2 linked regions of the Prochlorococcus marinus str. MIT 1214 genome follow. The protein of the gene in region 1 interacts with the protein of each later gene in a pairwise test. Links are inferred from orthologs where the notes say so. Each region holds a gene or a part of one and is shown on either strand. Other genes may lie near its edges.

What was found.
Region 2: the proteins of cysE (region 1) and cysK interact in binary tests that used the Escherichia coli proteins (3 or more experiments, as listed by UniProt). The link is inferred for Prochlorococcus marinus str. MIT 1214 from one-to-one orthologs.

The regions. Positions count from the first base shown.
Region 1 is NZ_CP114777.1:1,202,636-1,209,231, reverse strand. The notes cover bases 3,679-6,594. They hold cysE (serine O-acetyltransferase), read right to left. Parts: upstream 5,551-6,594; coding sequence 4,807-5,550; downstream 3,679-4,806. Other genes in these bases: O5639_RS06930 (GntR family transcriptional regulator), read right to left, coding at 5,569-6,558; O5639_RS06940 (ABC transporter permease), read left to right, coding at 3,994-4,773; O5639_RS06945 (ATP-binding cassette domain-containing protein), read left to right, coding at 3,679-4,007. Also shown: preprotein translocase subunit SecA, read left to right, coding at 1-2,610; more of O5639_RS06945, read left to right, coding at 2,634-3,678.
Region 2 is NZ_CP114777.1:1,779,204-1,784,615, forward strand. The notes cover bases 1,761-4,626. They hold cysK (cysteine synthase A), read right to left. Parts: upstream 3,754-4,626; coding sequence 2,767-3,753; downstream 1,761-2,766. Other genes in these bases: queA (tRNA preQ1(34) S-adenosylmethionine ribosyltransferase-isomerase QueA), read left to right, coding at 1,761-2,757; O5639_RS09800 (PLP-dependent transferase), read right to left, coding at 3,842-4,626. In the rest of the region: O5639_RS09780 (YlqD family protein), read left to right, coding at 1-44; O5639_RS09785 (dihydrolipoamide acetyltransferase family protein), read left to right, coding at 236-1,606; more of queA, read left to right, coding at 1,660-1,760; more of O5639_RS09800, read right to left, coding at 4,627-5,308; O5639_RS09805 (trans-sulfuration enzyme family protein), read right to left, coding at 5,305-5,412.

The DNA of each region.
Region 1 (6,596 bases):
GCATCAAAAAGAGTATTAAATATGCGTCATTTTGATGTGCAATTAGTTGGGGGTATGGTTTTACATGAAGGTCAGATTGCAGAGATGAAGACAGGCGAAGGTAAAACTCTTGTCTCAACATTACCTAGTTATTTGAATGCATTGACTTCTGAAGGGGTTCATATCGTCACAGTTAATGATTACTTAGCGCGAAGAGACGCTGAGTGGATGGGGCAGGTTCATCGTTTCCTTGGATTAAGTGTTGGATTGATTCAACAAGATATGAATCCTATTCAAAGGAAAAAAAATTATTCATGTGATATTACCTATGCTACTAATTCTGAACTTGGTTTTGATTATTTAAGGGATAATATGGCTGCAGATATATCAGAAGTCGTTCAAAGAAATTTTAATTTTTGTGTGATTGATGAAGTTGATTCAATTTTGATTGATGAAGCAAGAACACCTTTGATTATTTCAGGACAAGTTGATAGGCCACAAGAGAAATATCGTCGAGCTGCAAAAGTTGTAGAAGATTTAATTAGAGCAGCGGAAACAGGGAAAGATGGTATTGACCCTGAAGGAGATTATGAAGTAGATGAAAAACAAAGAAGTTGTATCTTGACTGACGAAGGATTTGCTAAAACTGAGAAACTATTAAATGTCAATGATTTATTTGATCCAAAAGATCCATGGGCTCATTTTATTACTAATGCACTGAAAGCAAAAGAGCTTTTTATTAAAGATGTTAATTATATTATTCGTAATAAAGAGGCGGTAATTGTAGATGAATTTACAGGCAGAGTAATGCCTGGTAGACGCTGGAGTGATGGCCAACATCAAGCAATAGAGGCTAAAGAAGATCTTGATATTCAATCTGAGACTCAAACTTTAGCTTCCATAACTTATCAAAATTTTTTCTTGTTATACCCGCGTTTATCTGGAATGACTGGGACCGCAAAAACTGAAGAAGTTGAATTTGAAAAAACATATAAGCTTGAAACAACTGCTATCCCAACAAATAGAAAAATCTCTAGACAAGATTGGGTTGATCAAGTCTTTAAAACAGAGCAAGCAAAATGGAGGGCTGTCGCTAAAGAAACAGCATTAATTCATAGAGAAGGTCGGCCAGTTTTAGTAGGAACAACTAGTGTTGAAAAGAGTGAATTATTAAGTTCGTTATTATCTGAGGAGGAAGTACCTCATAATTTGTTAAATGCAAAACCTGAGAATGTTGAAAGAGAAGCAGAAATAGTTGCTCAAGCAGGCAGATTGGGAGCAGTCACAATTGCTACGAATATGGCTGGAAGAGGTACGGATATTATTCTTGGAGGTAATAGTGATTATATGGCTAGATTAAAAGTTAAAGAGATTCTTCATCCTCGATTAGTTAAGCCTGAAGATGGCCATTCTCCTCCATTGCCATTACAAAGAAATGCGCAATCAGATGCATCTGGATTTAAATCTGGAGAGAAGAAGACTAAGAATATTGATAATAAACAAAAACAACTATTAAGAAATATTTTCCCAGCTTCTTTAACTGAAGAAGCTGATAGCGAACTGGCTTTATTGGCTTCAAATCTTGTTAAGGAATTCGGAGATCGAGCTATTAGCTCAATTGAATTAGATGATTTGATTTCAACAGCTGCTGAAAAAGCACCCACTGAAGATCAAAACATTGCATCTTTGAGATCAGTAATTAACACCATTAAAAATGAATATGAATTAGTAATTAGTCAAGAAGAAAAAACTGTTCGAGAAGCAGGAGGCTTGCATGTTATTGGTACTGAGAGACATGAATCAAGGAGAGTTGACAATCAGTTAAGAGGTAGAGCTGGTAGACAAGGTGATCTAGGAAGTACTCGTTTCTTTTTATCTTTAGAAGATAATTTACTGCGTATTTTTGGAGGGGATAGAGTCGCAGGTCTTATGAATGCTTTTAGGGTTGAAGAAGATATGCCTATTGAGTCAGGAATGCTTACTCGTTCTTTAGAAGGAGCTCAAAAAAAAGTAGAAACGTATTATTATGATATTAGAAAACAAATATTTGAATATGACGAAGTAATGAATAATCAAAGAAAAGCTGTTTATTCAGAGAGAAGAAGAGTTCTAGACGGTAGAGAGTTGAAACTTCAAGTTATTGGATATGGTCAAAGAACTATGGAAGAAATTGTTGAAGCATATGTTAATGAAGACTTGCCACCCGAAGAGTGGGACCTGACGAATTTAGTATCTAAAGTGAAAGAATTTATATATTTATTAGCTGATTTAAAAAGTGAGGATTTATTGGGATTAAATAAAAATGAATTAAAAGATTTTTTAAAAGAGCAGTTAAGAAATGCTTACGATCTGAAAGAAGCTCAAGTAGAACAGACGCATCCAGGAATTATGCGACAAGCTGAAAGGTTTTTTATCCTTCAGCAACTTGATACTCTTTGGAGAGAGCATTTGCAATCAATGGACTCACTTCGAGAATCTGTGGGATTAAGAGGCTATGGGCAAAAAGATCCTCTAATCGAATATAAAAATGAAGGATATGATATGTTTTTAGATATGATGATAAATATGAGAAGAAATGTAATTTACTCTATGTTTATGTTTCAGCCAGCGCAAAAGAAAGTAGAAGCATAATTTAAGAGATCTAATTTAGTCATATGATAAATTTTGATTCTAATGATTTGCAAAAATTATATTTAGCATATTTTGGAAGACCTGGAGATCCATCTGGAATTAATTATTGGCTTTCTCAATCTAATCAATCAATAAGCTTAAGGGAAATATCTAATGAACTTTCTAAGCAAGATGAATATATAAAATATATAGCTCATGAGAAAACTTTTGATTTTAAAATTAATAAGTTATATTTAAATCTTTTTGGTAGAAAAGCTGATTTTGATGGTTTAAATTATTGGAAGAAAATGATTAATAGTAAAGATTATAAAATATCTGATATTGTACATAATTTACTTTATTCAAAAGATAAATTTTATTCTGTGAATCTTGAGCAAGAAAAACAAGATATCAGTATTTTGAATAATAGAATTTTTGCTTCAGAGCTATTTACTAAAGAAATTAGTAAGAGCATTACTCTTGTTAATCTCTATAAGCCTGATTCAATATCTCCCTGGATCTCAGGAGAAATATTTAATAGAGTAACTATTTTTCTAACGAATATAACTAAAAAAGTCTCAAATGAGCATATAAATGACTTTATTAATTCATTATTTGATTCTGGTATCAAGATACTGACTAAGCCAGCTATAGAAATTCAAGATATTTCTCTTTCTATTCCAATCTATTATTTAGAGAATAGATCTTTAACAAAGAAAGTTGCGAAACAAGTTATTAATATTACTGGTGGGACTTTGGATCAGTCTAAAAATAAAACTAATGTTATTGCTCTAAAAAATATTAGTTTAACTATTATGAAGGGAGAGCGTGTTGGCCTGATTGGTCATAATGGCTCTGGTAAAAGTAGTTTTTTAAGATTGATTTCTGGTATTTATACGCCTACTAGTGGAGATATAAAAATTTTAGTAGATGTTTATCCTATGCTTCAAAAGACTTTTTTGACTAGTTCAGAACTCTCAGGAATCGATGCTTGTAAAGCACATTATTTACTTCAAAATCATTGCCTCGATGGCTTTGAATGTTTTTTAAATGAAATAATAGATTTTTCAGGACTTGGCTCATATATCTCTCTACCAATAAAAACCTACAGTGAGGGTATGTCGGCAAGATTAATTTTTTCAATTCTTACTTCAAGTCCTCATGATTGTTTGGCAATTGATGAAGGCTTTGGTACTGGTGATGCAGACTTTTGTGATAGGGCTGAAGAGAGAATGAAGCAATTTATGGAATCAGCTGCGACTTTGTTTTTAGCTAGCCATTCTGAAGAACTTTTAAAACAATTTTGTAACAGAGGTATTGTTTTTAGTCACGGATCAATTGCATTTGATGGTCCTTTAGATGCCGCCCTCAATTATTATCATACCCATGATTATTATCGTAAAAATGTTATTGGATAATTTTAAATTTGCTTTTAAAACTAGAAAAGCATGGTGGTATACAGCTACCTCGAGGTCAAGAGCAAGATTTGCTAGAACGACACTTGGTAGTTTTTGGCTGGGGTTATCAAATCTTTTGTCCATAGGAACTCTAGGGGTTGTCTATGGCACAGTTTTTTCAGTGGATGACTTCAAATCATATTTTATATATTTAGGCTTTGGTTTGGTGATTTGGAATACAATTAGTTCTTCAATTTCTAATTCACCTTATCTTTTTTCACATAATTCCTCAAATATCAAGAATTTAAATCTTAAACCTATTTTTTATACTTTAGAAGAGTGGTCTTTTCAATTACAAACTTTTATTCAGTCATTTGTATTAGTATTTATTGTTTTTCTCTTTTTTAAATTTTCAATAATAAGTAATTTCTTAATCTACTCATGGTTACCATTTTTGAATCTATTTATATTTATATATTGGTTTCCTGTGCTCATATGCCTAGTTAGTGTTCGTTTTAATGATATTGCTCAATTAGTCCCAATAGCTCTTCAGTTGGTTTTTTTGACTTCTCCAATATTATATCGGAAAGAAAGCTTAGGATCGCTAGGCTGGATTACACATATCAATTTTATATATCAGATTTTAGATCCTGTAAGAATTAGTTTAATAAGTGGTTCTATAAATTATGAGAATTCAATCTTAATTATGTTGTTAAATTGTATTGGAGTTTGTCTTACAATAAGGTTGCTTAATATAGAGAGTAAGAGATTACCTTTTCTATTGTAAATAATACTTATTTTAGGATTTAAGTTAACTTATTTAATCACTTAAGTCATCACCAATAAACTCTATTATTTCTTTATCTCGTAAATTTTGTGATTCGCCAATAACAATATCTTTGGTTTTTCTATTAGTTTTAATATTACTTAAGAGGTCTTGTAAGCCTAAAATATCATTTTCTAATTGATCAATTCTTTCCATAAGATTTCGAAGAACATTGGCTTCTGTATCTGGGAGTGCAGAATGAGCTAGAGGATTAATTTTTACCCCACTTTGATGGACTATTCGTCCAGGAATTCCTACTACCGTGCTATTTGCATCTACATCTTTAACTACAACTGATCCTGCCCCAATCCTTGTATTAGTTCCTACGTAAATTCCTCCAAGGACTTTTGCTCCTGCACCCACAACTACATTTGCTTCAAGAGTGGGGTGTCTTTTTCCGCTTTCTTTTCCAGTTCCACCTAAAGTTACCCCCTGATATAGCAAGCATCTATCTCCTATTTCACTTGTTTCTCCAATGACTACACCCATTCCATGATCTATAAATACACCTTTACCAATCCGTGCACCTGGATGTATTTCAACACCTGTCAAAAATCTAGTGATGTGACTAATTAGCCTAGGGAGCAGAGGAAGTTTATAGTTCCATAGCCTGTGGCTAATTCTATGCATTGATAAGGCTTGAAAGCCAGGGTAGCAAAAGAGTATTTCCCAAAATCCCTTCGCGGCTGGATCTCTTTCTTTGATTATTGCAAAATCAGATCTTAGTGATCGAAACATTGATTCAAGATGCAATGTTTACTCGAGAAGGCCAATCTCTTTGCTTAATTCTTCAATTGTAGAGTCACTAAGGTACTTTTGTGCACAATGAATTTGTGGCATTCTCATTAATTGAGATCTATTTTGCCTCAGGGCATGTTCAATAACAGGTAAGCTTGGACTGTCACAAATCACGTGACTAGCAGCTCTCAATAAAGCAATCAGCCTGCTTCCTACGTCAGGATTAGCAGTCATCAAAAGTATTTCATTGCCGCGCATGCTGTGCAAGATAACCTCTGCCGCTCTGAGTATCCCTGGGCTAATGCTCACTATTCCTACACAACTGCCAGAACGTAGCTTTTTTAAAATGGTTAGTTCTTTTTGGAAGTCGCTCAAATCTACAGCTACAGCCCTTACTTGATGACGTTTGGCTAATTCCTCTAAGGGTTGCAAGAAATATCTACTTGTTACTACTGTTCCTTTGCTTGAACTTTCTAAAACATTTTCTAGTTCTTCCATTGGGACAACCTCAACTGGCACATCTAAATGGGGAGCCAGTTCTTCCGCGATAAGTAGTGATGCCCCTATATCTTCCCTAGGTGTACTAACAAGTAGGCGGGCGCCACATCTCAGCCTCCAATCAATTTCTTTAGTAAATAGTTCTCTCGTTTGTTGCAAGGTACATCCCGCATTTAAAAGTTCATCAATACTTTTTCTTACCTCATGGTCCACATCTTTGATTCCTTTCTTACGAACAGAATGAGGGCTACTCCTTACCTCTTTTTGTTTTTGTTGGTCACGAACATAAATACCTGATCCAGCAATAGCGTCAACGACTCCATCTGTTTCTAGTTGTCTATATACTTTGCTTATTGTATTTCGGTGTAAACCTGTTTGCATCGCAAGTTGTCTAGTACTTGGCAATCTGTGCCCTGGAGGGTAATGCCTTGCTGCAATAGCAAAACAAATTTGGTTATACAATTGACTGGATGCAGGGATTTCACTTTCCTGTTGTATATGGAATCTCACTTGCTTATATGCCAGGTATGAATGTGGCTACATTAATA
Region 2 (5,412 bases), 580 kb from region 1 along the record:
TTTTGGTACGAGATGGCGTAGTAGAGGCAATTGATCAAGTTTGAAATCTGGTCGAACTACATTTGATCCAATAAACAATTTTTGATATTAAGAAGAAATCCACATAAAAAAACCTATCGTTGTAAGGACACTCATGTAGAACTAACATTGGTATGTATTGATACTTGCAAAGCTTCTAGATAGAAAATTTTGAAGCCTTGCTACAAACTCTCCATAAAGGAAATAGGAACAAATTATGGCCACTCATGACATTTTTATGCCTGCTTTAAGTTCAACAATGACCGAGGGCAAAATAGTTGAGTGGCTAAAAAAACCTGGAGATAAAGTTGAGAGAGGTGAGTCAGTTTTAGTTGTTGAGTCAGATAAAGCTGATATGGATGTTGAGTCTTTCCAAGATGGCTTTCTTGCATCGATTGTGATGCCTGCTGGTAGCTCTGCACCTGTTGGAGAGACAATTGGATTGATTGTTGAGACAGCAGATGAGATCGCAGCGGCTCAAGCCAACGCACCTTCTCCTTCCCCTCAATCAGCTAGTCAAGAAAAAGAGAATTCATCGACTCAAGTTCAAGAAAAACATGCCTCTGTTGACTCTCCTAAAGCAAAAGTAATTACAGAGGAACCTCCTGCACCTCTTGTCTCAGAATCCACTGTAAATCAGGATCAGTTTTTAAATAATGGTCGCATAGTCGCTTCCCCAAGAGCTAAAAAACTTGCTTCTCAAATGGGAGTAGATTTGGCAACTGTTAGGGGCTCAGGACCTCATGGACGTATACAAGCTGAGGATATTCAAAGTGCAAAAGGGCAACCCATAAGCGTTCCTTGGATTGCTGAAAGTAATGCTCCAGCGAAAATTGTTTCTGACGTGCCTCGGATAGAAAAAAAATCTGTTGACTCTGGTAAGCCACCTGCTCCAGGAAAAAGTTTTGGATCCAGAGGGGAAACAATTGCATTCAACACTCTTCAACAAGCTGTAAATCGGAACATGGAGGAAAGTTTAAATACTCCTTGTTTCAGAGTCGGATACTCAATTCTTACTGATGAATTGGATGATCTTTATAAACAAGTTAAACCTAATGGAGTAACTATGACTGCTTTACTTGCTAAAGCAGTTGGCTTAACCCTCGCTAGGCACCCCCAGGTTAATGCAGCTTTTAGTTCTGAGGGGATTGCCTATCCTTCACAAATAAATGTAGCCGTTGCGGTTGCAATGGAGGATGGAGGCTTGATAACTCCAGTGCTGCAAAATGCTGATACGACCAGTCTTGCTGATTTATCCCTACAGTGGGCTGATCTTGTTAAGCGTGCGAGGAATAAGCAATTAGAACCTCAAGAATATAGCAGTGGTACGTTTACACTCTCGAATCTAGGTATGTTTGGTGTGGATCGTTTTGATGCGATTCTGCCCCCAGGCACTGGAGCAATTTTAGCGGTAGGAGCTTCCTTGTCTAAAGTTGTTGCTTCTAAAGATGGTTCGATTTCAATCAAGAAACAGATGCAAGTAAATCTTACCGCTGATCACAGAGTGATCTATGGAGCTGATGGAGCACTATTTCTGAAGGATTTGGCATACTTAATCGAAAAGAAACCTTATAGCCTCTCGTCTTGAGATTTAATTAGTCGAACCACAAGTGATTTTTTCTTACTTTAATCTGATTTGATGTGTTAGATCAAAAAGATAGTCTTTTAAGCTCATATAACTATGATTTACCAAATGATTTAATTGCACAATCACCTATCAAGAGTAGGCATGATGCTAAATTGATGATTGTTAAAGATGGCCTAGGTGATTCTTTAAACCTTGTGCATGCAAAGGTATGGGACATAAAGGATATCTTGAAGACTGGTGATCTTTTAGTTGTTAATAATACGCGAGTTGTTAAAGCAAGATTGAAAATTCGGTTATCAAGAGGAGGTTTAGGTGAATTATTGCTAATGGAACCGAGGGGTAATGGCCGATGGCTTTGTCTTGCTCGTCCTGCTAGACGTATGAGAGGAGGTGATCAATTATGCTTGGATACGTCACCAGATAATTCTTTAATCTTAAAAGTTATTGATAAGGATGAGAGAACAGGCGGAAGAATTATTCAATTTTCAAATGAGTTTACTAGTTGGATGGAGATGGAAAATTTACTTGATTTATGTGGAGAAGTCCCATTGCCTCCATATATAGATAAGGATAAATCTAGTGGTCATGAGGAAAGCTATCAGACTAGATTTGCTTCGAAACCAGGAGCTATCGCTGCTCCCACAGCGGGATTACATCTAAGTGATGAACTTATAGAAAATTTAAAAATCAGAGGTATTAGAATTGCACAAATTACTTTGCATGTCGGCTTAGGAACTTTTAGACCATTAGAGAAAGAAGATCTATCTCATTTGCATTTACATAGTGAGTGGATAGAGGTTACTGAAGAGGCCATCAAAGCTATAACTAATTGCAAGGAGGATGGGGGGAAAGTCTTTGCTGTTGGTACTACAAGTGTGAGAGCCCTTGAGGCTGCTTACCTCTCAGGAAGAGGAACTTTGAAGCCGTATGAGGGCAAAGTGGATTTAGTAATTAAACCAGGATTTAAATTTTCCGTCATTGATGGATTGCTCACTAATTTCCACTTACCTAAAAGTTCCCTATTACTTTTAGTTAGCGCTCTAATTGGTCGAAAACGTCTGTTGAAACTTTATAAACATGCTATTTCTAACAAATATCGATTTTTCTCTTATGGAGACGCGATGTTGATAACTCCGGAGTCAGTTATATAAACTCAAAAGTCAAGCTAATGATGGATCTTTAATAACGCCTGTAGGAACATTCTCAAACATTACGGATGAGATATATCTTTCGGCAAGGTCAGGTAGAACTACAACGATTGTCTTTCCTGAAAACTCTTCTTTTTCGGCCAGTCTTAAGGCCACAGCTGCAGCGGCACCACATGATATGCCAACTAGTAGACCTTCTTCTTGTGCTAAACGTAATGCCATTGCAATAGACTCATCATTAGAGACTTGCTCAACTTGATCGACTACGGATAAGTCAAGATTCTTAGGAATAAATCCAGCTCCAATGCCTTGAATTTTGTGAGGGCCGGGTTTTACTTCTTCTCCATTGAGAGTTTGTGTTATTACTGGGCTATGAGTGGGCTCTACGGCAACAGATAATAATGAATGATTTTTTTCTTGCTTTATGAAGCGAGAAACACCTGTTATTGTTCCACCAGTCCCGACGCCGGAGACTAAAACATCAATTTGACCATCGGTATCATCCCAAATTTCAGGACCTGTTGTTTTGAAATGTATTTCTGGATTAGCTGGATTATCAAATTGTCCTGGCATGAAGTATTTTTGAGGGTCGCTATCTGCTATTTCCTTAGCTTTCGCAATGGCGCCAGGCATTCCTTTTGCTGCTTCAGTAAGTATTAATTCAGCACCAAGAACGGCCATCATTCTCCGACGTTCAATTGACATGGACTCAGGCATTGTGAGAATTAACTTGTAACCTCGAGCAGCAGCTGTATAAGCAAGGGCTATACCAGTATTTCCAGATGTTGGTTCAATAATGACTTTATCTTTATTGAGTAAACCTTTCTTCTCAGCATCCCAGATCATATTCGCTCCAATTCTACATTTGACGCTGTAGGCAGGGTTACGGCCTTCTATTTTTGCAAGTACTGTTGCTTTTGCTTTTTTTGTAATCGAATTGAGCTTAACTAATGGTGTACGACCAATAGCAAAACTATTGTCTTCATAGATTCTGGACATTTTTTAAATGACTTAATTAACTAATACTCTAAATCTATATAAGAATTTCGGTAATTGGTTATTTAGATAATCTTTATTAGTTTTTTTTTTATATTACTGAATTAAATCTTGACCATAATTCATCTTCATTTTCTAGCCCTACTGACACTCTTAATAAGTGTTCTGAGACGCCACAGCTTTCAGCCCATTTCAATTCTTTAAAGTGAGCCAACTGAACATATGGACAAACCAATGTAAAATTTGTACCTAAACTTGGTCCTTTGTTTACTCTTAATGAATCATAAACTCTTTTTGATTCTTCAATCCCCCCTTTAAGTTCAAAAGATAATAGACATCCAAAACCTCCTCCTTTCTTTAATAATGAATTAAAATTTTTACAATGTTGAGGATGTAAAACCTTTGAAACTTCTTTTTTTGTTTCTAATTTTTCTTTCAGCTTTAAGCAAGAAGTATTTAACCTTTTTAAACGATCCTTTATGTCTCTACTAGTTAACTCCAACTCAATAGCATCTGAATCAGACAGTGTAGATAATGAAACTTTAGGAATTATCTCAGTTAATTCTTTTTTCCATTTAGAGTATGGGCTAATAACAGAGCTGCCAGCAAGAATATCTCCTCTTCCAGCAAAACTTTTTGTAAGAGAACTAAAAATTACATCTGCGTAAGGAGTTAGGTGAACATTTATAGATGATCCGATTGTATCGTCAACAATGACAGGGATATTTTTATCTTTAGCTAATTTTGAAATAGAGATGAGGTCAACACATTGCAATAAAGGGTTGCTTGGTATTTCTATGATTAACGCGGCTGGATTCTTTTTCTCGATCTCCTCTTTTATATGACTTAATTTGGTTTGTACAATGAGATCACTCCCGTGGAAAATAATCTGAGGTAGCTTGAGTACGTCAACATATGGGAAGCCTATTTGAAGTGTCGAAGAAGCTCCTTTGATACAATATATCGCTGAAAGAATAGTCGTTAAGGCAGCCATGCCTGAACGATGTAGTCGTATGAGGCTATTATCGCAATCATATATATTCGCTAAGCGTTTAATAAGTTTGCCTCGAGCGTAATGCCCATCTGAAGCGGAGGGCATTCTCTCTCTCCCAAGGGCAATTGCAGCTTCACGTGATGACAATCCAAGACCAGTGTGTTGCCAGAAGGCTTTTGCTGAAGGAGTACTTCTTTGGTCAACAATTAGGAATGAAATACCAAGAAACTCTTTTATTTTTGAAGAACAATCAGAAAATTTTCGATGACAATATTTTTGAGCACTCAAGGCAGAAGCTCTATTGGGATAGGGCCAACTACTTTGCTGTGATTCACCATGAAATCCAAGTGATTTACGAGCCACCTCCGCAACAAAAGGGTTAAAACCAAATCTAGGATAAATTGCTTTTAATGAATCTATACAGGCTGGAACCTTCTCTTCGTAGGCGATTACATCTTCCCATCTGGGTAAAGCAACAGATACGGCATGTGGCCTATTCGGTAGAGGCTCTCCTAAATCTTTAGCACTCCAGCAAGGATCAGTAAGCAAATTTCTTTCAGTCAAGAGATGTTTCCCAAGGCTTGATTTAAATCAGCACTCAAGTCCTTAATATCTTCACATCCGATGGAAAATCGAATAAGTGAATCAGTAATTCCAATCTTTAATTT